Regions from separate parts of the Caballeronia sp. S22 genome, predicted to be linked through region 2. Evidence: riboswitches for the same ligand, from Rfam matches in the RefSeq annotation. Region 2 holds a riboswitch; each other region holds the start of a gene.
The links. A riboswitch is a leader RNA that binds a small molecule or an ion and turns the genes downstream of it on or off. The one in region 2 is predicted to bind cobalamin.

Region 1 (9,655 bases), 900 kb from region 2:
TGATGGACAGCGTCATCGATGAGCATTGGCTCACCAGCAAGGCCATCAATTTCAAGACTTGCCACCGGATGATGCTGGTCGCCTTCTCCGTAACCGATGAGACACCTCCTTCGTATCCCACGTTGATTGCGCGGATCAAAGCCCGCGAAACCAACAGAGACGTCCGCACGCGATACGGGAAACGAATCGCGTACCAGGCGAGCACATTCATCGACGTGCTGCACCACGACTCGCCTGTCCACGGTAGCCGGCCGTTCCAGTACGTTCACATCGACCATACTCAGCTCGATATTGAGGTGATTTCGAGCCGGACTGGAAAGTCGCTTGGCCGCCCTTGGCTGTCGCTCGCGGTCGACGCGTGGTCGCGACGCATCGTGGCGATTTACCTCACTTTTGATTCGCCTTCCTACACCTCGGTCATGATGACGGTCCGGGACATGGTGCGCCGATTCAATCGCCTTCCAGAGTTCATCGTCGTTGACAACGGCAGCGACTTCCTATCGGCAGCATTTGAATCGTTCCTTCGCGCGATGGGTACCCACCTGCGATTCCGACCGGCCGGGCAGCCAAGGCATGGCGCGGTGCTGGAACGCATGTTCGGCCGCTTAAACACGGAGTACATCCACAACCTCGCCGGCAACACGAAGGCGACGAAAAACGTGCGTATGGTGACCGGTTCCCACCTGCCCCAGAAGCTCGCTGAGTGGACCATCGGGGCGTTGTATCACGGCATTCAGCACTGGGCCTGGGAATTCTATGACCAAAACATTCACCCGGCGCTACAAGAGTCACCGCGCGAGGCCTTCGTACGCGGCATGCGAGAGAACGGCAAACGTCCGCAGACTCACATTCAATTCAATCGCGACTTCCTGATTGCAACGTGCCCGCCAGTTGACCGCACGGGCACGCGTCAAGTCCACCGTCAACGTGGCGTCAAAGTAGACCAGCGGCTCTATTGGAACGAGGTGTTCGACTCTGCCCAGCTCGATGGCGAGAGCGTACACGTTCGATACGACCCTTGGGATGCGTCTTCCGTTTACGTGCGTGTCAAAGACGCCTGGGTTCGAGCAGTTTGCCGAAACCTGCATGGCCTCGCGATGCTGACAGAAGTGGAAAAGCGAGCGTTGACCGAAGAATTCAACCGCCGGCACGGATCGCTCTCGGACAGCGAGCGCGACAAAAAACGGCTTCGCGACTTTATTCAAGTTTTCACGCCGGAGGGCGCTCTCGCGACTGAATTCGAGCGTCAGGCGGAGAACAGGCTTCTGTACACCGACCTTGACCTTGCGAGCGTCGAGCCTGTCGTCGCGCTGCGGCGACCGAGTCTTGCGAATGATGCAGAAAAGGCGCCAACACCGTCGTCAACGACGTCACCAGTGCAGTCGCATAACACGGTGACAACAAACCCGGTCGCGAAGCCGGCTTCCGAAGACCAATACGAAGAGCTCGAAGAGTTCGACGATTTTTGAGAAAACCATGTCCCAACCCAATGAAACCATTGCGCCGTCGGCAATTGACGCAGTTGAAGCACTTTCAAGCAAGCGCATCAAGCACACTCGCGTTGCCCAAGTGATGGGAGAGCTCGACACTCTCATCTATGCCGGAAGCCAGGACAGCATTCTTCTCGTATGTGGGCCTACCGGCGCAGGCAAGACGACATTAGCTAGGTCCATGGTTGAGTCCGCGCTCGAGCGAGGCCGTTCGCAGATGGAAGCAAACGGTGGTGTCATCCCTGCCATCTATGTAGAGGCGCCGTCGTCGGGCGAGAATGACTTCTCGTGGAAGCTGTTCTACCGAAAGATTCTTTCACAGCTCGGCGACGACCTCGAGGCGCCCAAGATGCTGTACGGCGTCGACAAAGAGACCGGGAGAGCTGTACGGCCGCGCGGCGCTAACGGCAACAGCTTGGCTGCCCTTCGGACTGCCGTTGAACGCGGGCTGCGCGAGCGCCAGGTGCAGTTCCTCGTCATCGACGAGGCGGCGCATATTATTCGACAGACGCGCGGCAGCCGTCGACTGGAGATTCAACTCGACACCCTCAAGTCGTTGGCAAACCAGTGTGGCACTCAAATGGTCCTCGTCGGGTCATACGACCTGTACCAGCTCGTCTCGCTCTCGGCACAGCTCGCTCGACGTACCCACGTGCTTCATTTCGAGCGCTATCGTGAAGACCGGCCCGAAGACGTGAAGGCGTTCGAGCGTTGCGTTCTGGCGTTCGAGAAAACACTGCCCAACCTTTGGGGTGGGCAGCTCACTCAATACTCGAAAGGCTTGCTTGGGAACACGTTGGGATGCATTGGCACGTTGAGCAGCGTGCTCATTCGCGCCGCCAAACTCGCGGAAGCCGCCGGTCCTTGGTCGGTCGATTCGTTGGAGCGCGCGCTCCTCACCGAAGCACAGCGCAACCGAATCCTCGAGGAGATTATCGACGGAGAGTCAGCCATCGGCCCGAGCTTCACCCGCGTCATGCCCAAAATCAAACGTTCGGCGGTCTGACTATGGAGACTCGAAACATTATCGAAGAGCTGTCGTTACCCCGCTCGGTGCTGAACCCGGTCGCTCCGATCGGCGTCGGAACGCCGGATGTCGAAAGCCTGGTCAGCTATTTTTGCAGACTCGCTATGTCTCACTGCATCTCTACGTCCAACCTTGGGCGGAGAGTTGTTGACGCCTCGCATTGGGAGTTTGCTGAAAGATACAATTGGATTAGCGCCAATCTGAGCGGCATGTCGGACGCGACGGAAAAATGGGCGGGCGCATTGTCGGAATTAACAAGCGTCCGGAAATTGGAAAGGCTGACGATGCTTCCCTGGCGGGACGTCGTCGCCCAATCTAGTCCGCGTCCCACGTCATCCCGGTGGTGCCCGCACTGTCTAGCTGAGGACCGTGCTGCGGGCGCAACGCCGTACTTTCGTCTGGTGTGGGACATCGGAACCGTGACCACCTGCTCGAAACACAAAATTAGGCTGATGCATGTGTGCCCGGATTGCGGCGGTACCGACGTCCGCCATAAATCTTCGTTCGTCGTGCCTGGCTGGTGTACGTCCTGCGGCTGCTTTCTCGGCGAAAACTGCAATGCGGAGACTGGGACGCCAGCCGAAATCTGGATTGCATCGCAGGTCGGCGCAATGCTCAGTGTTCAGAACACCTTGCCTTCTATCGGTGCGCGCGAAGTTTTGATTGAAGGAATTCGCGTGCTGGTGCAATGCTTAGACGATGGAAAGAGCGCATTGTTCGCTCGCCGCATTGGGCTCGGTAAAGCAACCGTCCACCACTGGCTTAAGGGCGATGGCATACCCACACTTCCCGCCCTCTTGCGTATCGTCTCGCAAACTGGATTGGGACTGCCCGACTTGCTGATTGGTAACTTGGCCAACTGGCCACCCGCGTCAGCAGAAATCTACGAGTTGAGCGCACTATTCCCAGAGACTAAAAAGCGAGCCGCTAGTCAACGCCACGACTGGCATCAAATCCGCGCGACATTAGCCGCATCAGCCGAATTGCCTACCGTTACGAGTATAAAGAATGCTGCGCGGAGCCTGAATATTCATGAGCGCGACGTCTATCGGCACGCGAAAAAGGAAGCCGATGCCATTACTGAGCGACGAAAACAGCAGGTACAACGCCGCAACGCGCAAAATTTGATAGAGACAAGTGACCTTATCGAAAGGGTATACCCGGAAATTGTCGCTAAGGGCAAGGCGGTCAATCTTCGGGAGATACTCGCGCATGCTCCCGAAGAAAGCCCGATTAAAGTGCGTAACCTCTTTCAGTTGCTACGAGCTATGAAGGAATGCAGCTGAGATACGCAACGGCGCGCCAAGCCTGCATGGTAGATCGCGGGCCGGAGCTTCAGCAGGGCGCGCGGAAGACCGAGTCTTCAGGCCCGGAATGGAGCGCATCAAGGTGCAGGAGGCAACCCGGCGTACATTGAAGATGGAAGATACGAGCGGAGCATATGCTTCGCTCGCTTGAGCTTTTGGGGCAAGTCATTTTGCAATTGGATGGATGCCTCTGCACCAAGCCGGTAGACCCGCTGCACTGTTGGGACCTATGCTGCATCGATAACAACCGGACTGGCGCAATACTGCGTACATGCCGCCCGTGGCAGGTCCGAATCCTCGCCGCAAGGTCACCAAAATTGTGCTGCCTGCGCCGGCTGTGGCCCATCCGATAGAGTCGCGATCGACTTTTCGGCTCGGATCCCCCTAAATTTGGTCGCCAATGCGGGGGCCGAGCCCCCGCATCGCCATCTCGACGTCGCCTTAACTTGGGCAGCGCCAGCATATTCGGACGGCGCCGCCCAAGTTAAGGCGACGAAGGGCAGCTTCTACATCGATAGGAGCCGGAAGACGTCCGCCGGCACGGCAAGGGGCCCGCAGCGAAGCAACAGACAACTCCGCTGGGGCGCGAAACTTAGCGCCCAGCCGTGTTCGCTTCCAGCTCGTCGTAGCCCTTCACACGATAGATGATGAACGACGCGAACCACGCGACGATGAACACGCCGATGATGATGAAGCCCAGATTGTTGAAGTTGTCGTTCAATGTGCCAACCACATCCCAGAAGCGGCCCTTCAAGCTCAACTGGTCGCCCAGCAGCCCAAGTGCCTCAATGCCTCCGATCAGTACGGCCACGACGACGGACACCAGCGTAATCGTCAGGTTGTAGTAGAGCTTGCGGATCGGGTGCACGAACGCCCAGTCGTAGGCGCCTAGCATCAGCACGCCGTCGGTTGTGTCGACGAGCGACATGCCCGCAGCGAACAGCACCGGGAACACCAGCACAACCCAGATTGACAGGCCTTGCGCCGCCTGGCTCGCGGAGATGCCGAGCAGACTGACCTCCGTCGCGGTATCGAACCCGAGGCCGAACAGGAAGCCGAGCGGCAGCATCCAGATCGGGTTCGACACGAGACGGAACATCGGACGGAACAGCCGCGCGAGCAGCCCGCGATTGTTCAGCAGCAGGTCGAGGTCCTCGTTGTCATACGGCTCGCCGTGGCGCACCTTGCTGAACGCGCGCCAGACGCCCCGCAGGATGACGATGTTCATCGCCGCGATCACGAATAGAAACAGCGCCGATACACTGGTCGACACGATGCCACCGAAATCCTTCCATGCTTCGAAACGGCTTTGCAGTGCAGCGGCCGTCGCGGCGACAGCTGCTGCGACCAGCAACACGACGGCCGAGTGACCCATTGCGAAGAAGAAACCGATCGTCACGGGGCGTTGACCATCCTGTATCAGCTTGCGGGTGACGTTGTCAATTGCGGCGATATGGTCCGCGTCGACGGCGTGACGCAACCCGAAGCCATATGCGAGCAGTCCAGTGCCTAGCAGCAGCGGCTGACCTTGGAAGGCGATAAACGCCCAGATCCAGGCGCCGATGTTGAAGATGGCGAGAACGCTGTAAATGCCGATGACGCGGCGGCGCAATGCCACCGTCTGAGACGTGCTCTGAAAAGCGGTGGTGGACATGACAGATCCTGAGGTTGGGCTGTCCTTGCAACGGGCGACCGCGTATTGCGGTGCTTGCGCATCAGGACACCCCGCCCGATACGGCTGCTCAGACCTCGGTCGATGGCAGGTCTCCTGGCTCGCGGGTCAACGTCCGTTGCCGACCTTCCCGGTATCCCAGTGGTCACAAGTGGCGCGGACTCGTCGCTTACAGTTGCGGGGGCAGCCGCAGACTCGAAGCATTGCTGCTCTCACTGCGTTCCCTTTTCATCCCGGCTAGGGGGAACCATCAGCGCGCAAGCGTAGCGACTCGCGATGGCGACTGTCAATCCGTTCAGATCATCCGGTTGTAGCCCCCCAACAGCACTGCCAGCGCCACAACCACGAGTTTGAGCGTCAGAATCTGGCCGTACAGCACGCTCAGCAACGGCGCGTTGAGGCCCGCGATATTTTGCGTCGCGTTATAGATGCCGGTCACGACCACCACACCGAGCGCGACGGTCGCCAGGTGCGACAGCCGCGTGCAGAAGGCCACGCGTCGCGCAGGCGCAGCAGAAGGCGAGTCGACCCTGCGGCACAGCGCACAGGCCGCGATAATCACGCTGCCTGCCCACAACGCCGTCGCGCAAAGCGTTAATTGACCGTGAAGGTGTAGTGGCCTCGCGTGCGGTGGCCATCAGCAGCGACCGCCACCCAAGATACCGTGTACAGGCCCGGCGTCAGCGCGTTCAGTGCGACCGACATGTGCTTCGTATTTGACGGGTCGACTACCGCCTTGTCGGTGATCACGGACTTGCCCTGCGCATCGGTCACGGCGATTGAGCTGAAGGCAGGTTCGAGACCGTCATCGAAATCAATGGCCACATCTTTTTGCGAAGTGGGTACGGTCGAGCCGGCAGATGGCGCCTGATGGGTCGGATAGGCGTGGGCACAAGCCAGTTGCGCGACAGTCAGCGTCAGCGCCGCGACGAGGCCCCGCGCTACGATAGAGTTCAATAGAGAAGTTTTCATGGGTTGATCAAGGGCTTGTCAGCAGATTGGAGGAGAAGCGAAACGTCAGAGAGAAAGATGACGGCTTGAGGGGACATGTCAAATCGTTGCCTCTCGCCGGCCGCCTACGCGTTCTTTCACCACTGGAATAGCGGCTTGCCGATCGTCGTCGGCGCGACATCGTCAAAGAAGATGTGGGCCTGCACCAGGATGCCCACGTGCGAACCGCTCGCGTGGTTGACCGGTATCTGCGCTTCGACGCCGAATTGACCGTAGCGGTTGATCCAGATGAAGCCGGGATTGACCGTACCGGTCGTCTGTCCCTGGCTTCTCGACAGCGGGACCTCGACGATAGGAATGAGGTTCGACAGCGGTTGGGGCAGACCGATGTCACGTACATGCTGCTGCAGGTACGGCAGGCTGTACTGGAACGTGAAGCCGTAGTTGAAAGCGTTGGGCTGTCCTGCGCCCGTGGTCAGGGCGGGCGCGGCTTCGGCGGTAATCGCGATCGGGCGCAGGTACGCCAGCGAATCCGGCAGGTCTCCCATCCCTTTCCCGGCATAGATCGTTGGCGAAATGGTCGAGAAGTTGTCGGCGATCGCGTGGCTTCCCGTGCCGCCAATCTCGGCATTGACGCCGACGGACGTCATGAACTCGTGCGCCTCGTTGACGTACAACAGATATTTCAGACCGACGCCAAAGTTGTTGAAGCCACGGGCGGTCGGGTTGTTTTGCATGACATAGGATCCGTCGACCGAGAGGGCCAGCCTCGGTGTGATCAGCTTGTCGTACTCGAAATTGAAGGAGTTGATGCTCTGGTCGCCATCGTCGCCGGGGACGCGAATGTGACCATATGTCAGGTTGGCTTCATCACCGACGCCGGGATCGTCCACGGCCATGGTCGCTGGAAAGACGCGGTCACCCGCAATTGCATGGGCCATCGCAAGCGAAGGGGCTAGCAAAAGCGCGCCTACGGCAGCCGAGATGAGTGCTGTCGTGAGCAGCGGCTTACCGCTGCTCGTCGAAATCGTGTGCATGTTTCATCCTTGTTCTGGGGTCGTTGCAATGCCGTCGCAAGTCTGCGAACAGACGCGCGCGACACATCGCGATGCACCGGTGCATCGCGTCGGTAAGACTCAAATCAGGATGAAACGGGCGGAGCGCGGGGTTGCGCCGCAGTGAATGGCAGGACGCGCCGAACACTCTCGAACCTGGTTGCAACGCGATGCTGGATTGCCCAGACCGTGACGGCAAAAGTGGGTTGAACGCTTGGCAGCGCAGGCATGTGGGCAAGCAGGTTGCAGTACCCGCAAGCCTGCCAGTGGGAAGCCAGCGAGTGAGAAACGTCCCTGCTACCCAGCGGGTCGCCCGGCGTCGATTGCGCCGAGCAAAGTGCGCCCGATAGAGCCGTCCCATCGCGACTCGCCGCCAACGCGTGGGAAACCGTCGGCGCGAGCGTCGACATCAGGATGGCGAGCAATCCCAAAAGGCAACCAATTTTCCGATGAAAACGGCTCAGCATGCGCCCGGCGATTCGGTGTCGATGAGAGGAACTGGGCGGATTATGCCACGCGTCTTCATTAACTTTCCCGGTTTCCACCGAAGCGCAATTGCTAGACCCGTTTGGGTTTATCGGCAGCCACGGAGGTGACCCGGTTCACTACGGAAACACGATCGCCGCAGGCCGAATTTGTCAACCACTGCAGCGATGACGTCCGAGAAGCCTCCTTTCAGTTCAAACTTGCGCGTCGTCCGTGATCGTCTCATGTTGGCTCGAGAGCAGACTGCCGCCAGCTTTGCGTGAGCGGCTCAAACGGGTCCAGGTCGTGTAAAAACGCCGCGCGGACGCAATGACGATTTCACGCGATCATCCGCAGGCGTCAACAGCTCAATTTGGCCCGTGTGACGGTCATTGGCGCTTGACCTCTTTGTGAGAGGAAGGGTGCCCAGGGGCCGTAATGCGCGCCGGCGCGACCGCCTTTGGTAGCGACTTACTCTCAGGCCCGCATCTTTTGCATCATCGCCCCAGTGCCGAGGATCGCCATGACGCGTTTGAGGTTGTATGCGAGGACATGAAGGCTCATCTCGGTGCTGACATGCTCGCGTGTTTTCATAAGGAAGTGCGCGGCGCCCATCCAGAATTTCAGCGTGCCAAACGGGTGCTCGACGGTCTGACGGCGTACGCGCATAATTTCCGGCCTATGATCGAGCCGTTGCTGCATCGCTTCGACGATGGCCTCATGTTCCCAGCGCTTTATCCGGCGAGCCTGCTTGCCTGATGTGCATTGTTTTCTGATGGTGCAGGTAGAACAGGCCGAGCTCGAATAGCAATGCAGCGTCATGCCGTGCTCGATGTTTGTGAAACGCCAGTTCAGCCGCTGCTGGGCCGGGCAAAGATATTCGTTATCTTCGGCGATGTAGATGAAATCCTGCTTTCCGAAATAGCCGTCAGCGTTCTTGCCTGAAGTCAACGGTTTGGGAACGAAGGTCGTAATGCCCGCCTCATGACATTGCAGGACTTCTTCGCTCTTGAAGTAGCCCCTATCGGCAACGACAGTCAGATCCTTGATGCCGGTAGCCGCCCGTGCCCGGCCGGCCATATTCGTCAGCTGGCTGCGATCGTTGCCAACGTTGGTGACCTCGTGTGCGACGATCAGATGATGCATGTCATCAACGGCCGTCTGAACGTTATAGCCAACCATTCCCGTTCCCCGACCGCTGGTCGCCATCGAGCGCGAGTCCGGATCGGTCAGGGAAACCTGTCCATCTGACGACTCGCGCAATCGCTGCTCCATCGCCTTGAGGTCCTGCATCTGCTGCCTGAGCTTGCTGATCTTGTCGCTGATCCGACTCGTCTTCGCCTCGGCAACATCGGATTGAATCCGGTCTGCAGTCTCCATCGCGGAAAGATATCGGGCGATGCTCTCATCGATCTGCTGCAGGCGCGCTTTGACTTTCGCGCTCGTAAAGTTGCGATCGCGATTGTTGACGGCTTTGAACTTGCTGCCGTCGATGGCCACTATGGACTTTGAGAAGAGGTCCAGGTTACGGCATAGCACGATGAACTGGCTGCAGACATTGCGGATTGCCTTGCCGTTGCTGCGGCGGAAGTCGGCGATGGTCTTGAAGTCCGGCGAAAGGCGGCCCGTTAGCCACATCAGCTCGATGTTGCGCTCAGTCTCACGCTCCAGACGCCGACTTGACTGGA
Region 2 (9,655 bases):
ATGCCCCACGTCGAAGGCATCCGCGTCGCGCCTTCGATGGTTCAGGCTTTTTTTGCGGTGAGCGGCCTCACTTGCTTGACCTTCGCGATGCCCGTCGGCTCCGGCGGCATCGCGCCCCAGTCCGATTCGCCCGAGCCTGCATCGCGCGGCGTGGATTCACGCGCGGCGGGTTCACGCGAAGGCGATTCGGTCTCTCGCCGTCGATGCTTCAGCACCGCATCGGCGACACGCTCGACATGCGTCACCGTCACGTTCGCCGCGCCTTCCAGTGCAGCGAGCGCCCGCGCCGCGCGCAGCATCACGATATCGGCGCGCAAGCCATCGACATGCGCGTCGATGCAAAGCTCGCTCACGCGCGCATGAACCGCATCGTCGAAATCGAATGACGAAAGCGCCGCGCGCGCCGCATGAATGCACTGGCCCAGCGACGTCTGTTCGCTTGCATGACGCGCGCGAAATGCTTCGGGATCCGTATCGAATGCGAGCCGGGACTTCACGATGCGCTGCCGCACGCCTGCATCGAAACAATTGCTCATCTCCACGGCGAGACCGAAACGATCGAGCAACTGCGGACGCAACTCGCCCTCTTCCGGATTCATCGTGCCGATAAGCACGAAGCGCGCGTCATGCCGATGCGAAATGCCATCGCGCTCGATGATGTTCACGCCGCTCGCCGCGACATCGAGCAATTGATCGACGAGCGGATTCGGCAGAAGATTCACTTCATCGACATAAAGCACGCCGAGATGCGCCTTCGCGATCAGGCCCGGAGAAAACTTCACGCCGCCATCGCGCAAGGCGCTTTGAATGTCGAGCGTGCCGATCAGTTGTTCCTCGCTCGCCCCGAGCGGCAAGGTCACGAGCTTTCCCTCGGGCAACAGCTCCGCGAGTGCGCGCGCCGCCGTGGACTTCGCCGTGCCGCGTGGCCCGCTGACGAGCACGCCGCCGATCGATGGATCGACTGCCGCGAGCAAAAGCGCTTGCTGCAAGGGCGCTTGCGCAACGAGCGCGGTAAAGGGGAAAGTGTTCTGGTTCAATGTTGTCGGCCCTCGATGCACTGTTCGACATCGAGCAGATGCCGTTCGACCTGCTCGCGATAGCCCGCGGGTTCTTGCCACAGGCCGCGCTGCATCGCTTCGATCAGGCGCTCGCAGATCGATTGCAGCGCGTGCGGATTGTGTTGTGTGATGAACTCGCGCGTCTCGGCGTCGTTCACGTATGCATCGGTGACGAGCGCATATTGATGGTCCGACACGACACGCGCCGTAGCGTCATAGCCGAAAAGATAATCGACGGTGGCGGCGAGTTCGGACGCGCCCTTGTAGCCGTGCCGCTTGACGCCATCGATCCACTTCGGATTGACGACGCGTGAACGCACCACACGCGCGATCTCTTCGTTCAGCGTGCGCACGCGCGGCGCGGCGGGATTGCTGTGATCGGCGTTATACGCCTGCGGCTGCACGCCCGACAGATAACGCACGGCCGCGATCATGCCGCCCTGAAACTGGTGATAGTCGTTCGAATCGAGCAGATCGTGTTCGCGATTGTCCTGATTCTGCAGCACGACATCGAGCGTCGAAAGCCGCGTGCCGAAGCTCGCACGCGCTTCGACGCCATCGCCCGTTTGCGAGTAGGCGTAACCGCCCGTGCTTTGATAGGCAGCGGAAAGATCGGCATCGGACTGCCATTGTCTTGCGTCGATCAGCTCCTGCAAGCCCGCGCCGTATGCGCCTGGCTTCGTGCTGAACACGCGCCAGCCCGCGCGCTGCCGCGCCTCCTTCGCTTCGATGCCGCGCGCGATCAGTTCGTCGCGTTCGCGCAGGATGCGTGCGCGGATCGGGTTGATATCGGCGGGTTCGTCGTCGAGTTCGGCGACGGCCTGCACGGCCGCATCGAAGAGATGGATGAGGTTCGCGAAGGCATCGCGGAAAAAGCCCGACACGCGCAGCGTCACGTCGATGCGCGGCCGGTTGAAGATCGATATCGGCAGGATCTCGAAGTCGGTCACGCGATGACTGCCCGCCGCCCACTTCGGCCGCACGCCGATGAGCGCGAACGCCTGCGCGATGTCGTCGCCACCGGTGCGCATCGTCGCCGTGCCCCACACGGACAAGCCGATGGCGCGCGGAAAATCGCCGTGGTCCTGCACATGACGTTCGACCAGTGCATTCGCCGACTTGAGTCCGAGCGACCAGGCCGCCTGCGTCGGCAATGCGCGTGTATCGACGGAATAGAAATTACGGCCCGTGGGCAGCACGTCGGGCCTGCCGCGCGACGGCGAACCGCTCGGACCCGGCGGCACGAAACGCCCTTCGAGGCCGCGCTTCAATTGCAAAAGCTCTTGCGGGCCACATGCATCCAGGCGGGCGAGCACATCGCCGCGAAGACGTTCGAGCACGAGCGATGCATGCGGACCGGGCGCGGCGGCATCGTCGTCGGACAAAAGTTGCATCGCTAACGCTTCGAGGCGCTCGCGCGTATCGCCCTGATGACGCCACGGCGCATCGCTGACTTCGACGAGCGCACGTGGACACGGCCCGTTCCACGGCGCAGCCCAGTCGGCATCGAGCGGATCGAACTCGGCGGGCAGTTGCAGATCGCGCGCGATCGCCGTGATGAGGCCCGCGTTCGCGCCCTGCCCGTCGCCGATCGGAAAACGGCCGAGCGCGAGCAGCGTGTCGCGGCGCTGCACGCCTTGCGGCGAAACGCCGAACACGTGCAGGCCATCGCGAATCTGCGCTTCCTTCAGCTCGCAGAGATACGCGTCGGCGCGCGTGAGCAAAGCATCTTCGCCTACGGCATCGCGCGGCGCATCGAGACCGAGCTCTTCGTGCAGCCTGTTCTCGACGATGTTCGCGAGGATCGACCGGCGCAACAGCTTCGCGCGCCGCGCATCGACCATCAGTGCTTCGTAGTATTCGTCGACCTGACGCTCGAGATCCTGCAACGGCCCGTAGTTCTCGGCGCGCGTGAGCGGCGGCATCAGATGATCGATGATGACGGCCTGCGCGCGACGCTTCGCCTGGCTGCCTTCGCCCGGATCGTTGACGATGAACGGATAGAGATGCGGCATCGGTCCGAGAATCGCATCGGGCCAGCACGACGATGACAACGCGACGCTCTTGCCCGGCAGCCATTCGAGGTTGCCGTGCTTGCCGACATGCACGATCGCATCCATCTGAAAGCGCAGACGCAACCAGACATAGAACGCGAGATACGAATGCGGCGGAACGAGTTCGGCATCGTGATAGCTCGCGTAATCGTGGCGTTTGCGCGAGCGCGAAGGCTGTATGCCGATGAAGACTTCGCCGCAACGATAACCCGCGATCATGAAGCGGCCGCGTCTTACCGTGGGATCGTCTTCGGGCGCGCCCCAGGTCTTTTCCAGCGCGGCGCGCGCATCGGCGGGCAGCGTGCGGTATGCGTCGAGATAGTCGTCGAGCGCGAGACTCTGCAGCGCGGGACGCAAGTCGCGCACGATGGGATCGTTGGTCACGCCTTCGGTCAGCGCGGCGATGAGCGCGTCGCCGTTCGCGGGAATGTCGCCCACGCGATAGCCTTCGCGCGCGAGCATCGACAGAATGCAGATGGCCGATGCGGGCGTGTCGAGTCCCACGCCGTTGCCGATGCGCCCTTCGTTCGCCGGATAGTTCGCGAGCACGAGCGCGATGCGCTTCTGCGCATTCGGCGTATGACGCAGCCTGCACCAGCGGCGGCTCAGTTCCGCGACGAAGCGCACGCGCTCAACGTCGGCCTGATAGCGCACCACGTCCACTTGCGTGTGCTTGCAGTAATACGCGAGGCCCTTGAAGCTGATCGCGCGCGTGATGATGCGGCCATCGACTTCGGGCAGCGCGACATGCATCGCGACATCGCGCGAGTTCAGCCCGTGATTGTCCTTTTGCCAGTCGTCGCGATTGCCGCCGCTCAGAATGACTTGCAGCACGGGCGCATCGCCCGCGACTTCGAATACTTCGTCTTCGCCTATCACGCTCGCCGCGAAAGCCGTCGTATTCAATACGAGCGATGCGCGATGCTCCGCGCATAAACGGTCCACGACTTCGCGGCTCACGCTCTCTTTCAGCGACGAGATCGCGATCGGCAACGGATTCATGCCTTCCTTTTCGAGCGCTTCGATGAGCGCATCGAACACGGCGGTATTGCCCGACTGCAAATGCGCGCGATAAAAAAGAATGGCGGCAACGGGCGCGCCTTTGGTCCAGCGTGCCTGCCAGTCTTCGATCGTCGCGATATCGCGCTCGGGATGATAGATCGCGACGGCAGGCAGCGGGCTCGGCGGCTGCGGCTCGCGTCCGAAGCCGAACGCGTGATGCGCGATCGTGCGCAGGAATTCTTCCGCGTTGCGCGCGCCGCCTTCACGCAGATAGCGCGACAGCTCGCGGCAAAACCGGGCATCCGCCGTGCTTTTGCCGATGAGATTCGGGTCCTCGGTGAGATCGCCCGAAAACATCGCGAGCATCTGTTGCTCTTGTTTCGCGAGCGCGACGAGCCGTTCGATGCCGTAAGGCCAGTACGATTCGCCGCCAAGGTGATCGACGATAACGACCTTCGCGTGACGCAATACATCGTCGATATAGAAATCGACCGACGCGGGTTGACGCAGAAACGATTGATTCGCGAGCCGCACTTCGGGAAAGCCCGCTTCCAGACGCGGAAACACGCTCGCGAGCAACGCGAGCGTCGTGTCGGCGGAACTGAGCACCACGATCGGCGCGCGTGTCTGATCGATGCGCATGACGCCTTGCGCATCGTCGACGAAGCCTCCCGGTGTCGTGCGGAGCAGATGCATGGCTGTTTATGCCTGCACGGCAGCGCTTGCGAGCGCCGCGTCGAATGCGCGTTGCAGCGTGTCGCGATCGAGGTCTTCGCCGATCAGCACGAAACGGCTTTGCGTCGTCGCTTCACCGGCTTGCCAGCGGCGATCGAAATAGCTGTCGAAACGACGCCCGACGCCTTGCACGACGAGCCGCATCGCCGCGCCCGGCAACGCGGCGAAACCCTTCACGCGATAGATCGTGTGATGCTCGACGAGCGCATGCAATGCCGCGATGGCCTGCTCGCGCGATTCCACCTTGCCGTGAACGACGAACGAATCGAACTCGTCGTGATGATGATCCGCGTGGCCTTCATCGTCGGGCGAGCCGTGATGATCGTGGCGCAGATGAATCGTCTCTTCCGACGCCGCTTCGAGACCGAGCAGCGTATGCACATCGAGCTTGCCCATTTGCGCGGGCACGATCTTCACTTCGCGCGGAATCTCGGGACGCACGAGCGCCTCGACTTTTTGCAGCGCTGCATCGTCCATGAGGTCGGTCTTGTTCACGATGACGAGATCCGCCGACGCGAGCTGATCCTCGAACAACTCGTGCAGCGGCGATTCGTGATCGAGATTCGGATCGGCCTTGCGCTGCGCATCGACGGCGACGGGATTCGCCGCGAACTGGCCGCTCGCGGCCGCGGGGCCATCGACCACGGTGACGACCGCATCGACCGTGAACGCATTCTTGATCGACGGCCAGTTGAACGCCTGCACGAGCGGCTTAGGCAACGCGAGACCCGATGTTTCGATCAGCACGTGATCGATGCTTTCGCGCCGCTCGACGAGCTGCTCCATCACCGGATAGAACTCTTCCTGCACGGTGCAGCACAGGCAACCGTTCGCGAGTTCATACAGATTACGATCTTTGGAGCCGGCTTCGTCGTCGCAGCCGATGCCGCAGCCCTTCAGGATTTCCCCGTCGATGCCGAGCTCGCCGAACTCGTTGACGATCACCGCGATGCGCTTTCCTTGCGCGTTGGACAGGATATGCCGCATCAGCGTGGTCTTGCCGCTGCCGAGAAAGCCGGTCACGACCGTGACGGGGATCTTGCGGGTTTGCATCGTAGCTCCGTGGCTTCAGGTGCGTGCGCTTCGTGTCGCGCAATGCGTGTCAACGCCGCGGGATGGAATGGGAAACACACGCTTGATGGATCATGGGCCGCGCCGCATCCCCGCGACAGCGATCCCTGTGAAAGTCTGGCCGGTATCCGGGCTGACGATTGCGCCGCTTCGCCTTCCCGCGCGTAAATACGCGCAGTGGCCTCGAAGCCGGCTTCCCGTTCATGCGATGAAACATCGCGCGCACGGGGAATCGTTTACCGTTGCGGGGGCAGCGCAGGTTGACGTCCGCTCGATCGGTCGAAGGAACGCGCCCTGCTTCCCGTTTAACTGCGCGCGAGAGAATCCGCGCGCGAGCACCAAAACTGCGTGAAAGTCTAGGCCCGGCGGGCGCGAGCGTCAAGAAATGACGCGGCGCGCGCGGTGTCATAATGCTGGCCCGCGCGGCGCGCTTTCGTTGAATCGCACATGGAATCCGTCATTGCTCGCATGAATGCGTCCGCCGTTATGCGGCTCGCGGTCGGTATCGGCTGCAGGCGAGGCACGAGCGCCGATGTGATCGAACGCGCGGTGCGTGTCGCGCTGGGAGCGCATCGATTCGATGAGATCGCGATCGTCGCGAGCATCGATGCGAAAAGGGATGAAGCCGGCTTGCTCGCGTTCTGCGAGCGTCACGGCCTGCCGCTGCGCTTCTATAGCGCCGATGAAATCGCGCATGCGCCACGCACCGCGATCTCACATCATGCAGCGAAGCATCTGAACGTCGATGGCGTATGCGAGCCCTGCGCGCTGCTTGCGGGCAACGCGCGCACGCTCATCGTGCCAAAGACGATCGATTGCGGCGTAACCGTCGCGATCGCAGCGGCGCATGAAACCGGTGCGAACGGAACATGAATACCGGCTTCGTCGCCATCCGCGGGCCTTTGGTTTCGGCGAGCGGCTTCGCGACAACGGGCCTGAACTTGTCGCGGCAGAGCCAGACGAGAACGATGAGCGCCACGAGTTCCAGATAGAGATAGAGCGCGTCCATTTTTCTGCTCCTGAAGTCGGTGAGTGCGTGAGTGCATGATGCCCACCGTCTGTTAGCGCAGAATTAAGCCGCGAACGCAGCCGCCACCTGATGTACGATACGGCCGTCTTTCGTCATGCAAAGACCCGCCGCAATCCCGTTCACACTGGAGTCGATGTGAAAACCGATACCGAATCGCATCTGCGCATGACCCAACGTCGCAAGGAAGGTCACGAGAAAAAGCAGGCCGCCGCCGATCACGAAAAAGGCCTCTTGATCGTGAATACCGGCAACGGCAAGGGCAAGACCACGGCGGCGTTCGGCATGGCCGTGCGCGTGCTCGGTCATGGCATGAAGCTCGGCGTCGTGCAGTTCATCAAGGGCGCGCTGCATACGTCCGAGCGCGATTTCCTCGGCGCGATCGCTCATTGCGATTTCGTCACGATGGGCGACGGCTATACCTGGAACACGCAGAACCGCGAAGCCGACATGGCCACCGCGCGCAAAGGCTGGAACGAGGCGCGGCGCATGATCGAAAGCGGCGAGTATCGGATGGTCGTGCTCGATGAACTGAACACCGTGCTCAAGTACGAATATCTGCCGCTCGATGAAGTGCTCGACGTGCTGAAGGCGCGCCCCGCGATGCTGCATGTGGTCGTGACGGGCCGTCACGCGCCCGATGCCTTGATCGAACTCGCCGACCTCGTCACCGAGATGCGGCTCGTGAAGCACCCCTATCGCGAGCAGGGCGTGAAGGCGCAACGCGGCGTCGAGTTCTGAACGCGATGCCCGACTGCCCCGCTCTTTTCATCGGCGCAAGCGCGTCGCATCAAGGCAAGACCACGGTGACGGCCGCGCTCGCGCGTCATCACACGCGCCGCGGCCTGAACGTGCGCGTCTTCAAGACCGGCCCGGACTTTCTCGATCCGATGATCCTCGAACGCGCATGCGGCGCGCCCGTCTATTCGCTGCATCTGTCGATGGTCGGGCTCGATGCGTGCCGCGCATTGCTTGCACAAGCCGCGCGCGAGGCCGATCTCATCCTCATCGAAGGCGTGATGGGTCTTTTCGACGGCACGCCCAGCAGCGCCGATCTCGCCGCCGCGTTCAACGTGCCCGTGCTCGCGGTGATCGGCGCGCACGGCATGGCGCAGACCTTCGGCGCGATCGCGTTCGGGCTCGCGCGCTATCGCGCGGACGTGCCGTTTCACGGCGTGCTCGCGAATCGCGTCGCGTCGCCGCGTCATGCGCAGATGCTGTCGGAGACCATTCCAGAGGGGCTGCACTATTGCGGCCATCTGTCGAACGAGGACGATATCGCGCTGCCCGAGCGTCATCTCGGCCTCACGCAGCCGGAAGAAATCGCGGGCCTCGACGCGCGGCTCGATCGCGCCGCCGATGCGATCGCGCAAACCGCGCTCGCGGAACTGCCGCCGTCCGTTCATTTCGACGAAGCGAGCCCTCCCGCGCCTCCGCGTCTGCTCGACGGGATGCATATCGCGATTGCGCGCGATGCCGCGTTCTCGTTCGTCTATCCGGCAAATGTCGATCTGCTCGTCGCGATGGGCGCGCGCATCAGCACGTTCTCGCCGCTGGCCGACGAACCCGCACCCCACGACGCCGACGCGCTCTATCTTCCCGGCGGTTATCCCGAGCTGCATGCGGCGACGCTCGCAGTGAATGCGCGCACGCGCGAATCGATCGGCGGGCACGTCGCGAAAGAGAGGCCGGTCGTCGCGGAATGCGGCGGCATGCTGTATCTGCTCGACACGCTGACGGACATCGAAGGCACGCGGCACACGATGCTCGGCATTCTTCCCGGCGATGCCGCGATGCAACGCAAGCTGTCGCGCCTCGCGATGCAGCGCATCGACACGATGCACGGCGCAATGACGGGCCACACGTTCCATTACTCGACGCTGCACACGCCGATGCAGGCCGTCCTCGAAGCGAAGCACGCGACGACGGGCACATCGGGCGAAGCGCTCTATCGGCACGGTCCGGTGACGGCCACCTACATGCACGCTTACTGGCCGTCGAATCCGGCCGCTGCCGCCGCGCTCTTTCGCGGCGAATCACTATGACGACCACGCAAGACATCCGCACGCCGCTCGATCTCGCATTCACGATCGAGCGCGCCAAGACACAGGAACCGATCGGCTCGCCATGCACCGACGTATGCAAGCTCGATCCCGAAACGGGCTTATGCCTCGGCTGCTTCAGAAGCCGCGAAGAGATCAAGACCTTCAGATCGATGGACGATGCCGCGAAGCTCGATCTGTTCGACGCGTTGCTCGCGCGGCGTGCGGCGCGCGCGAAGTGAGCCGTGTGATCGAGCCGGATAAGCCGGTCAAGCCGCGGCCATTCTCCTGACGGCCGGCCGTTCCAGCTCACGCGCGGCGAGTGCGCCGAACACGAGACCGAGCGTCGTCCAGATCAGCGCCTGAATGCCGATCGCGGCCAGCCGGAAATTCCACAGCAGCGAGGCCGAGAAATCGGCGGGCACTTCATCGATGCGCGGCAGCGCGACCTGCGCCACCACGATCACGACGATATACGCGGCCGCGGCGATGAGCGTCGCGTTCCAGCCGTCATGTTGCGCCGCCATGCGCCGCCGCAGCCACACGGCGAACACGGCCGCCGCGATGGAAATCGCCACCATGCCGAAGAAAAGCGCCGTACGCGGCCCGATGGTTTCGGCATTGCCGACCGCCGGCGGATTGGGCGGATACTTGAGGAACGGCACG
Region 3 (9,655 bases), on a different replicon from region 2:
GCACGCCGTCGCCGATCTGCATCTGATCGCGCATGAAGTTGCGCGCCTGATAGTTGCGCACGCCTGTCCACGGCAAGGTTTTTTTCGGCGCGTGCGCGAGGTGATCGATGCTCGCTTCGTCCGGTTCGGACTTCATCAGCCAGTAGCGCATGATTGTTCGTTATGCGGAATCGACGATGCAAATGAAAACGGCACCGGAAAAACCGATGCCGTTCTTAAGATGGGTCCCCGCCACGGCCGCTAGGCCGGCATCCTGAACCTGGGTTCAAGATTGGTCGCGGTAAGCAACACTTCGGGTACATCGGACTAGCGACGCGCGCGCCCGTGCTGCAAGGTTCCGCAACCGTGCCAATGTGACATTGGTTCAAGGAATATATGACCTTGGCGCACCAGGCAGGGAAACGTCACTCTACACCAATCGTTTGCCTTTCGCAGCCCCGCCGCAGTTTCTTTTTTCGATTGACATTGCGCGCCGATTGCCTCGACGCACAGACATCTCACTGCACTTCGTATTGCGCGATGACAGCGCCGAGCTGCTCGTTCATCGAATGCATCGTGCGACGGATTTCCTCGGCGGGGAAGGCCTCGCCGTGACGCACGCTGTCCTGCAGCTTAAGCAATTCCGACGCCAGCGAGAGCGCTGCCATCACCGCGATGCGATCCGTGCCGCGCACGTTGCTTGCATTGCGCACCTTGTTCATCTCGGCATCGACGCGCGCGACCGCTTCGCGCAATGCGCCTTCCGTTTCCGGCGAGCACGCGAGGCGATACGGCTGCCCGAGAATGGAGACTTCGATCTGCGTGGTCGTCATGCCTTCTCTCCTTGATGATGCTCGCCGTGCAATTCCGCTTCATGTGCTTCGCGGGAATCGGCTTCGAGGAGATCGAGTTGATTGTCGGCTTCGTCATGCTGCCCGGATTTCGCGCGCGGCAGCTTTTCGAGAATCGCGTTGAGGCGTACTTGCGCGTCGTCGATTTTCGCGGAGAGCGAATCGCGTTCGGATTGCAGCGTGTCGCGCTCTTCACGCACTTGCGCAAGCTCGGCCTGCACGTTCGCATAGTCGGCGCGCAGTTGTTCGAGTTGGTCTTGCAGCGCCTGGCGCGCCTGATTGTGGCGCTCGCTGATCTGGATCAGCCGGCCGATATTTCCTGACAGTGATTCGAGTTCGTTGAGCATGTGCTGCGTCCTCTAAAGACCTCGCATTTTAGCGCGGTTCAACGGAGCTTCCGATAATTGTCTCGTTTCGAGACGTAACAACATGCGATCTTGCGCTTAATCCTTCGAATCAAGCGCATGTCGACATGCATTCGTGTGCAGAAAACGCGAGCGCTGTTGATGGCTCGTGATGACAGGCCGGCCGATTCTCGTTCGATTCGTCATGTGCCGCGCCCAACTGTCCGCGCCGTTTTCTTGACGGCCCCAACACGCGCTCCTACACTTGCCGCACTTTTTGGTGCTCGCATTCGCGGATCTCGCGGATGCAGTCAAACGGGAAACAGGGAGCGAAGTCTCCGAAGTCCGACCGGGACCAACCTGGGACGAGCCAACCTGTGCTGCCCCCGCAACGGTAAGCGACCGCAACGCAAGTTGCAAGTCGTCTCATGCGCGTTTTTGCAGCGCGAGCGTGTGGATTTTCATCACACCGGGTTCATCGCCCGAATCGACTGCAAGAAACGTGTCGACGCCACTGCGCACGATGCGCGGGAAGGCGAGACGATTCATCGCCAGCCCGGATACCGGCCAGAGTTCGACGCATCGGCGCTGATCGCGCGGTGCGTTCGTCGCGCATCGTCCTCGCGGGGAGCGGGGTCGCGCTCACGCGAAACGGACACTTCATTCATGGTATTGCCACAGGCCGCCCTCAAGAACGGCCGCTCTCGTCATGGCGCGCTCGTTGCCGCGGTCATCGGTTTGCCGCTCGCCGGCGCCGCACATGCCGCCGATGACGCTTCGCAAACGCTTGCTCCTGTCGTCGTCACTGCGACGCGCGCGCCGCAGCCGCTCGCCGAATCGATCCCGCAGACATCGGTGTTCGATGAGCAGGACATCGCCGACGCCAACGCCGACGATGCGCTCGGCCTCATCGCGCTTGCGCCCGGCGTGCAGATCACGCGCAACGGCGGGCCGGGCGCGACTTCGGGGCTCTACATACGCGGCGCGGCGTCGTCGCAATCGCTCGTTTTGATCGATGGCGTGCGCGTCGAATCGGCGTCGCTCGGCGCGGCGCAGTTGTCGCAACTGATGCTCGATCAGATCGGGCGCGTCGAGGTCGTGAACGGCAATGTGTCGGCTTTGTACGGCTCGAATGCGATCGGCGGCGTCGTGCAGATCTTCACGAAGGAAGGCGAGCCGCATCCGCCGCGCTTCAACTTCGAAGCCGAGTACGGCAGCTATCACACGCAGCGTCAATCGGCGGGCGTGAACGGCGCGCTCGACAAGGACGGCCGCACGACCTTCAGCCTGAACGTCTCGCGCGAGAAGACCGACGGCTTTTCGTCGATCGATCCGAATATCGCGCCGGGCGCGAATCCGAACGCGAACGGCTATCTGAACGAGAGCGTCGCGGCGACGCTGCGTCACCAGTTCAGCGACAAGTGGGACGCGGGCGTGCGCTTCCTGCAATCGAACGGCATCAGCAGTTTCGACGATGCCTACGGCCTGCCGACCGATATCAACGAATCGCACGATCGCGTGCGCTCGGCGTCGGTGTTCGCGAACGGCAGGATCACCGAAAACTGGACCACGCACTTCACGATCGCGCAGGGACAGGATCGCGCGAACATCGAGCAGAACGGCGTCTATACGAACCGCTTCGATTCGGAGAACCGTCAATACACGTGGCAGAACGATGTCAGGATCACCGATGCGCACAAGCTGCTTTTCGGTTACGAGCATCTCGATCAGACGCTCGATTCCGATCAGCTCAGCGCGCCCGATCGTCACGTGAATTCGGTGTTCGCGGGCTACGTGGGGCACATCGGCGCGAGCGAATTGCAGGCGAATCTGCGTCACGACCAGTATTCCGATTTCGGCGGCGCGAACAGCTACTATCTGGGCTACGCGTATAACTTCGACGCGCACTGGAAGGCGAGCGCGAGCTATGCGGCTTCGTTTCGTGCGCCGAGCTTCGACGATCTCTACTATCCGTTCAGCGGCAATCCGTCGATTCAGCCGGAGCGCAGCCATTCGGTCGAGGCGGCGTTGCAGTACGCATCGAATGCGCTGGGCGTCGCGCGCGTGACGCTGTTCCAGACGCGCTATTCGAATCTGATCGACTATGTGTCCGACGGCGGTTTCTACTATGTCGCGCAGAACGTCGGGCGCGCGAAGGTGCAGGGCATCGAAGGATCGTGGGCGGGACACGTCGGCGCAACCGATGTGCGCGCGGGCGTCACGTTCCAGAATCCCGTCGACGAGACGAATCACGAAGATCTGACGCGGCGCGCGCGGCGTTTCGCGACGCTTACGGCGCATCGCACGATCGGGCGCTGGCGTGTCGGCGGCGAGTGGATCGTGAGCGGACAACGCAGCGACTACGATTCGACGCTCGCGGGGTATGGCATCGTGAATCTATCGGCGCGCTACGACATCTCGAAGTCGTGGTACGTCACGGCGCGCATCGACAATCTGTTCGACAAGGACTATGAACTTGCGTACTCGTACAACACGCCACGACGCGGCGCGTACATCACGTTGGGCTGGCATCCGTCGTGAGCCACGCGCCTGAGCGGCTTGCGCGTCCGCGCGCGATGAACGCGAGCCGCGCGGCGGCGATCTGGATCGCGCTCGGCGTCGCGACGTTCATCGTGCTCGTGGCGTCGCTCATGACGGGCAGCGTGACGTTGCCCGTATCGCGTGCGCTCGGCGCGCTCTTTCACGCGAACGCCGCGACGCCCGATATCGCCGACGAGATCGTGCTCACGCTACGTTTGCCGCGCGCGCTCGCGGGCTTCGCAACGGGTGCGCTGCTCGCGATGGCCGGCGCGCTGCTGCAAGTGCTGCTGAGGAATCCGCTCGCGGAACCTTATGTGCTCGGCGTGTCCGGCGGCGCGGCGACGTTCGCGCTTGCCGCGATGCTCGCATCGGTGCCGTGGTGGGGCGTCGATATCGCGGCGTGCGCGGGCGCGTTCGCATCGATCGTCGTCGTGCTCGGACTCGCGCGCAAGGACCTTTGGCAAAGCGGACAGGATGCGTCGCCGAGACTCTTGCTGACGGGCGTCGTGATCGCGTCGGGATGGGGCGCGCTGATCACGCTGATTCTGAGCATCGCGCCCGAGAACCGGCTGCGCGGCATGATCTTCTGGCTGACGGGCGATCTCAACGGCGCGGCGGCGCCGTGGCCCGCGCTGATCGCGCTCGCTGTCGCGCTCGTCGCGATCGTCCCGGTCGCGCCGCAATTGAACGTGCTGCTGCGAGGCGACGCTACCGCGCGTGCGCTCGGCGTGCCCGTCGAACGATTGCGCCTGCGCGTGTATCTCGTCGCATCGATCGCCGCGGCGGCTGCGGTGACGACGGCGGGGACCATCGGCTTCGTCGGGCTCGTCGTGCCGCATCTGCTGCGCCTCGCGTTCGGCAACGATCAGCGCATGCTCGTGCCCGCCGCCGCGCTTGCGGGCGGCCTCGCCGTGATGGCCGCCGACCTCGTCGCGCGCACCGTGATCGCGCCCGCGCAATTGCCGGTGGGCGTCGTGACGGCGTTGATCGGCGTGCCGATGTTCCTGTGGATGCTCCTGCGGAGACCGCGATGACCCTGCATCTCGATGCCATCGTGCTTCGCGCGGGCGCGCGCACGCTCATCGACGGTCTCACGCAGACGATCGCGGCGGGCGAAGCGTGGTGCATCGCCGGGCCGAACGGCGCGGGCAAGACGACGCTCATCAATGTGCTCGCCGGACTCGCGAAACCCGCATCGGGCCGCGTGTCGCTCGATGGCCGCGCGCTCGCCGCATGGCGCGCGGCTGACCTCGCACGTCGACGCGCATTGATGCCGCAAGCCGCGCACGACGCCTTCAGCGCGACCGTGCTCGACACCGTGCTGCTCAACCGCTTTCCGTATCTCACCGGCTGGGGCTGGGAGAGCGAAGACGACCGCAGCGCGGCGCGCGCCGCACTGGAAACGCTCGGCCTCGCGTCCTTTGCCGCGCGCGACGTGCTGACGCTCTCGGGCGGCGAACGCCAGCGCGTCGCACTGGCCGCCGTGCTGTGCCAGAACGCGCCATGCCTGTTGCTCGACGAACCGCTTTCGCATCTCGACCTGCATCATCAGATCGACTGTCTGCACGCGTTGCGCGACGCCGGGCGCGAGCACAAGCGCACCGTAATCTTCTCGTGCCACGATCTGAATCTCGCGCGCCGTTTCGCGACACACGCGCTCCTGCTCGACGGCCACGGCGGCGCGCACGCGGGCCTCGTCGCCGACGTCCTCACGCCTGAACGCGCGAGCGCGGCATTCGGCTATCCGCTCGCGTTGATTCGCGACGGCGAGCATGAAGCGCTCGTGCCTTCCATTCATCGCCCTTGAAGGAATTTCGATGTCCACGCTCAACGACATCCCGCTGCCCCGCGCACTCGACCGCGCGCTCGAAGCAGAACTGCGCCGCATCATCGACATGAAGACGAAACCGCCCGGCAGTCTCGGGCGGCTCGAATCGCTCGCGCTGCAAATGGGCCTGATACAGCGCACGACGAAGCCGCGCATCGAACGTCCCGCGATGATCGTGTTCGCGGGCGATCACGGCATCGCGAAGGAGGGCGTGAGTTCGTTTCCCCAGGAAGTGACGGCGCAGATGGTCGCGAATTTTCTGACGGGCGGCGCGGCGATCAACGCGTTGTCGCGCTCGGTCGGCATGTCGCTGGAAGTCGTCGATGCGGGCGTCGCGACACCGATTCCCATCGATCATGGATACGAACGTCTGTCGCTCGGACCCGGCACGCGCAACTTCGCGCAAGAGCCTGCGATGTCGCGCGAGACCGCGCTCGAAGGCATCGCGCGGGGCGCTGCGCGCGTGCGGCATCACGCGTCGCTCGGCACGAACGTGATCGGCTTCGGCGAGATGGGCATCGCGAACACGTCGGCGGCGGCGTGTCTGATGAGCCGTCTGTGCGATCTGCCGATCGACGAATGCGTCGGACGCGGCACGGGCCTCGACGATCACGGCCTCGCGCACAAGCGCGATGTGCTCGGCCGCGCGCTCGCGCTGCATCGCGATGAAGGCGATGCGATCGACACGCTCGCGACCTTCGGCGGCTTCGAAATCGCGATGATCGCGGGCGCATATCTCGCCGCCGCATCCGAGGGCATGACGATTCTCGTCGATGGCTTCATCGCGACATCGGCGTTGCTGGTGGCCGCGAAGATCGCGCCCGAGGTGCTCGACTACTCCGTGTTCGCGCATGCGTCGAACGAAACGGGGCATCGGCGCATGCTCGCGCATTTCGATGCCGCGCCGCTGTTGGAGCTCGATCTCCGGCTCGGTGAAGGCACGGGCGCGGCGCTCGCATTGCCGATCCTGCGCGCGGCCGTCGCGTTCATCGACGAGATGGCGAGCTTCGAGTCGGCGGGTGTGTCGAACAAAGCCGACTGATGCGACCGCTCGACGAACTGCGCTACTTCTTCACGGCGCTCGGCTATTTCACGCGCGTGCCGGTGCCGCGCTGGGTCGGCTTCGAGCGCGAATATCTGAACGCGGCGGCGCGTTACTTTCCGCTCGTCGGCGCGATGGTCGGTGGCGTCGCGGCGCTCGTCTATCTCCTGTCGCTGCGCGTGTTTCCGGCGGGTGTCGCCGTGTTGCTTTCGATGGCCGCGACGCTCGTCATGACCGGCGCGTTCCATGAAGACGGACTCGCCGATTGCGTCGATGCGTTCGGCGGCGCGTACACGCGCGAGGATGCGCTGCGCATCATGCACGACTCGCGCATCGGTGCATTCGGCGCGATTGCGCTGGTGATCGCGATTGCGTTGAAGTGGCAGGCGCTCGCTGCGTTGCCGCCGCAGCGCGTCGCGATGACGATGATCGCCGCGCACGCCGCGAGCCGCGCGTTCGCGATCAGTTATCTCGTCACGCTCGATTACGTGCGCGCCGAGGGCAAGGCCAAGCCGGTCGCGCAGCGCATGAGTCTTGCGTCGTTCGCGCTGGCGCTCGTGTTCGGCTTGCCGTGGCTCTTCGTGATCGACTGGAAGCTCGCGTGCTTCACGATCGGCGTGCTTATCGTTTTGCGGTTTTTTATCGGGCGATACTTCGTGCGTCGCATCGGCGGGTATACGGGCGATTGCCTCGGCTTCGCGCAGCAAGTGTTCGAAATCACGATCTATCTCATCGGGCTCGCATGGATCTCGTCCTGATTCGACATCCGGAAGTCGCTATCGAAGCGGGCGTGTGCTATGGGCAAACCGATGTGCCCTTGCGGTGCGATGTGCGCGATCTCGCTGTCGCATTGACGGAGCGGATGAAGGCGTTGAACGTGCCCGCATGTGTCGATGGATGGCACGCGAGCCCGCTTGTGCGATGCGCATCGCTGGCACGTGTCCTTTCCGCCGATGTGCATCTCGACGCGCGTCTTTCTGAAATGCACTTCGGCGCGTGGGAAGGCCGTGCGTGGGACACGATCGATCGCGCGCTTATCGATGCCTGGGCCGGTGATATCGAACATGCGCGTCCGCACGGCGGCGAGAGTTTGGCGCAGTTCGCGCAGCGCGTCGTTGCGTGGTTTGAGGCGACATGCGTCGGTCGGAGTGCTGTGCATGTTGTCGCTCATGCGGGTGTTATGCGCGTGCTTGCGGCGCATCTTCTCGGTATTTCTTATGAGAACGCGTTGCAATGGTCGATTGATTTTGGTGGGGTCGGTTGGTTCAGGTGCGTGCGCGGGGAGTGGGTTCTGGTGCGGTGGAATGCTTAGGCTTTCGCCGGATCCCGGTTTCGCGTCGGTTTATTAGCACTGCCCCTGTGCGGGGCGGCAGTCACTTTCTTTGCTGCTGCAAAGAAAGTAACCAAAGAAAGCAGCTCGTCCAAGCCCGCGGTCACACGCAGTTTGGCCATGCTTGCCAGCCGGAAGTGGCACTCGCCTAAGTGTCGCCCCCACAGGCCCAGCCGGGCTTGGCTCGCGCACGGTCTGCCATCCTAAATGTTTTAGCGCGCTGGTTCAGCACCAAATAGCTTCGGCACAGCGCTACGCGCTGCCGTTGGGTATGCGAGGGAAACCATCGAAGAAGCCCGCGCACACCCGATTGACCCATCGGCCGCGAAGCGGGCCGGAGCTATTTGGTGCTGAACCAGTTTCTTGTGTGGTGCGATGTGTCAGACCGTGCGCGGTCCAAGCCCCGTAAGACCTACGAGGGCACTCGCTACAGCCGGGCCATTAGGCCAATCGCCTGTGCCGCGGCCGGTGTGAAGTGCTTAGGCTGGGGAGAGCTGTTTCTTTGGTTACTTTCTTTGCAGCAGCAAAGAAAGTGACCCCCGCCCCGGGGAGGGGCAGTGCTAATAAACCAACAACAAAACGGGATCCGGCGAAAACCCAGCTATTTCCCCCTCCGCCCGCGCGCAATTTCAAGATCGCGGCAAAGCTCCGCCGCACCAATTGCGAGCCGAGGAGTCGGCCGACTGATGAGATCACCATCGATGCCAAAAAGATTCCCCCGAGCGACCGCCGTCAACGATGTCCAGCGCTTCCATCGCTCAAGCGCAGGCAACCGGCGATCCGGTTTCGTCGCGCCGGGCGTCGCGGTGACGATCGCTTCCGGATTCGCTGCGAGCACGGCTTCGGTCGATATCGTCGGCACGCGCGGCTTTTCCGCCGCGAACACGTTCACGCCGCCGCACAGTCCGATCACTTCGTCGAAGACGTTGTCGCGATTGAGCGTCATCAGCGGATCGTCCCAGACCTGATAGAACACGCTCACGGGCGGCCGCGCCGCATAGCGCGCGCGCAGTTGCGCGATATCGCGCGTGAACGCATCCGCACTCGCGCGTGCTTGCGCTTGTGTGCCGAGCAGCGCGCCCAGCTTGTCGATGCTCGCGGCGATATCGTCGAGATGTTTCGGCTCGCTGAAGTAGATCGGAATGCCGAGCGCCGTCAGCCGGTCCATCTGACGCGCCGCGTTCCCATGCCGCCACACGACGATCAGATCGGGATGCAATGCGACGATGCGTTCCAGGTCGAGCGCCTTGTTGTCGCCGACGCGCGGAATCGCCTGCGCTTCCTTCGGATAATCGCTATACGTCACTGCGCCGACGATGCGCGCGCCGCCGCCCGCCGCGAACAGCAGCTCGGTCACGTGCGGCGCGAGACTGACGACACGTTCCGCGGGCTTCGCGAGCGTGACCGGCGCGCCGCTGTCATCGGTGACGGTGATCGCATGCGCTCGCGCGACAGCGAAGCCGATCAGCAAGGCGATCACACCACGCAACATCACGCGCAAACCTCCTGCAATGCGAGCGACAGGCGCGCCCAGTCGCCTTCCGCGCCCGGCAATCCGATGCGCAGACTCGGCGTCATGCCGGGCAGATCGAAGAGACGCGTCCAGATGCCGCGCAATGCGAGCGCGTGTTGAAGGTCCTTGGCTCCCGGCGTCGGTGTCCACGCGAAGAGCGGCGTCGCGCGCACGTCGAAGCCGTGGCCCGCGATCAACGCGGCGAGGCGTGCGCCGTCGCGTTGCAA

Region 1: linked by a shared signal. The riboswitch ahead of ACEN42_RS22165 (HoxN/HupN/NixA family nickel/cobalt transporter) and the one ahead of cobW (cobalamin biosynthesis protein CobW) in region 2 are both predicted to bind cobalamin.
Region 3: linked by a shared signal. The riboswitch ahead of ACEN42_RS12265 (TonB-dependent receptor domain-containing protein) and the one ahead of cobW (cobalamin biosynthesis protein CobW) in region 2 are both predicted to bind cobalamin.

The regions. Positions count from the first base shown of each region.
Region 1 covers NZ_OZ180036.1:1,463,951-1,473,605, forward strand. The annotation lists gene ACEN42_RS22150 (Mu transposase C-terminal domain-containing protein) at 1-1,469, shown strand, start outside; gene ACEN42_RS22155 (ATP-binding protein) at 1,477-2,496, shown strand; gene ACEN42_RS22160 (TniQ family protein) at 2,499-3,803, shown strand; gene ACEN42_RS22165 (HoxN/HupN/NixA family nickel/cobalt transporter) at 4,417-5,478, opposite strand; cobalamin riboswitch at 5,565-5,763, opposite strand; gene ACEN42_RS22170 (CopD family protein) at 5,792-6,058, opposite strand; gene ACEN42_RS22175 (copper resistance protein CopC) at 6,091-6,468, opposite strand; gene ACEN42_RS22180 (hypothetical protein) at 6,585-7,484, opposite strand; gene ACEN42_RS22185 (DUF2946 domain-containing protein) at 7,589-7,969, opposite strand; gene ACEN42_RS22190 (IS1182 family transposase) at 8,445-9,655, opposite strand, start outside.
Region 2 covers NZ_OZ180036.1:536,823-546,477, reverse strand. The annotation lists gene ACEN42_RS17625 (ATP-binding protein) at 42-1,037, opposite strand; gene cobN (cobaltochelatase subunit CobN) at 1,034-4,810, opposite strand; gene cobW (cobalamin biosynthesis protein CobW) at 4,817-5,902, opposite strand; cobalamin riboswitch at 6,022-6,278, opposite strand; gene ACEN42_RS17610 (cobalamin biosynthesis protein) at 6,368-6,793, shown strand; gene ACEN42_RS17605 (hypothetical protein) at 6,768-6,968, shown strand; gene cobO (cob(I)yrinic acid a,c-diamide adenosyltransferase) at 7,086-7,688, shown strand; gene ACEN42_RS17595 (cobyrinate a,c-diamide synthase) at 7,694-8,992, shown strand; gene ACEN42_RS17590 (DUF1289 domain-containing protein) at 8,989-9,231, shown strand; gene ACEN42_RS17585 (CbtA family protein) at 9,259-9,655, opposite strand, start outside.
Region 3 covers NZ_OZ180035.1:2,599,827-2,609,481, reverse strand. The annotation lists gene ACEN42_RS12285 (EVE domain-containing protein) at 1-151, opposite strand, end outside; RNA gene ssrS (6S RNA) at 222-403, opposite strand; gene ACEN42_RS12275 (cell division protein ZapA) at 498-812, opposite strand; gene ACEN42_RS12270 (ATPase) at 809-1,177, opposite strand; cobalamin riboswitch at 1,436-1,761, shown strand; gene ACEN42_RS12265 (TonB-dependent receptor domain-containing protein) at 1,841-3,715, shown strand; gene ACEN42_RS12260 (FecCD family ABC transporter permease) at 3,751-4,749, shown strand; gene ACEN42_RS12255 (ABC transporter ATP-binding protein) at 4,746-5,522, shown strand; gene cobT (nicotinate-nucleotide--dimethylbenzimidazole phosphoribosyltransferase) at 5,533-6,585, shown strand; gene ACEN42_RS12245 (adenosylcobinamide-GDP ribazoletransferase) at 6,585-7,343, shown strand; gene cobC (alpha-ribazole phosphatase family protein) at 7,328-7,897, shown strand; gene ACEN42_RS12235 (cobalamin-binding protein) at 8,517-9,407, opposite strand; gene cobD (threonine-phosphate decarboxylase CobD) at 9,407-9,655, opposite strand, start outside.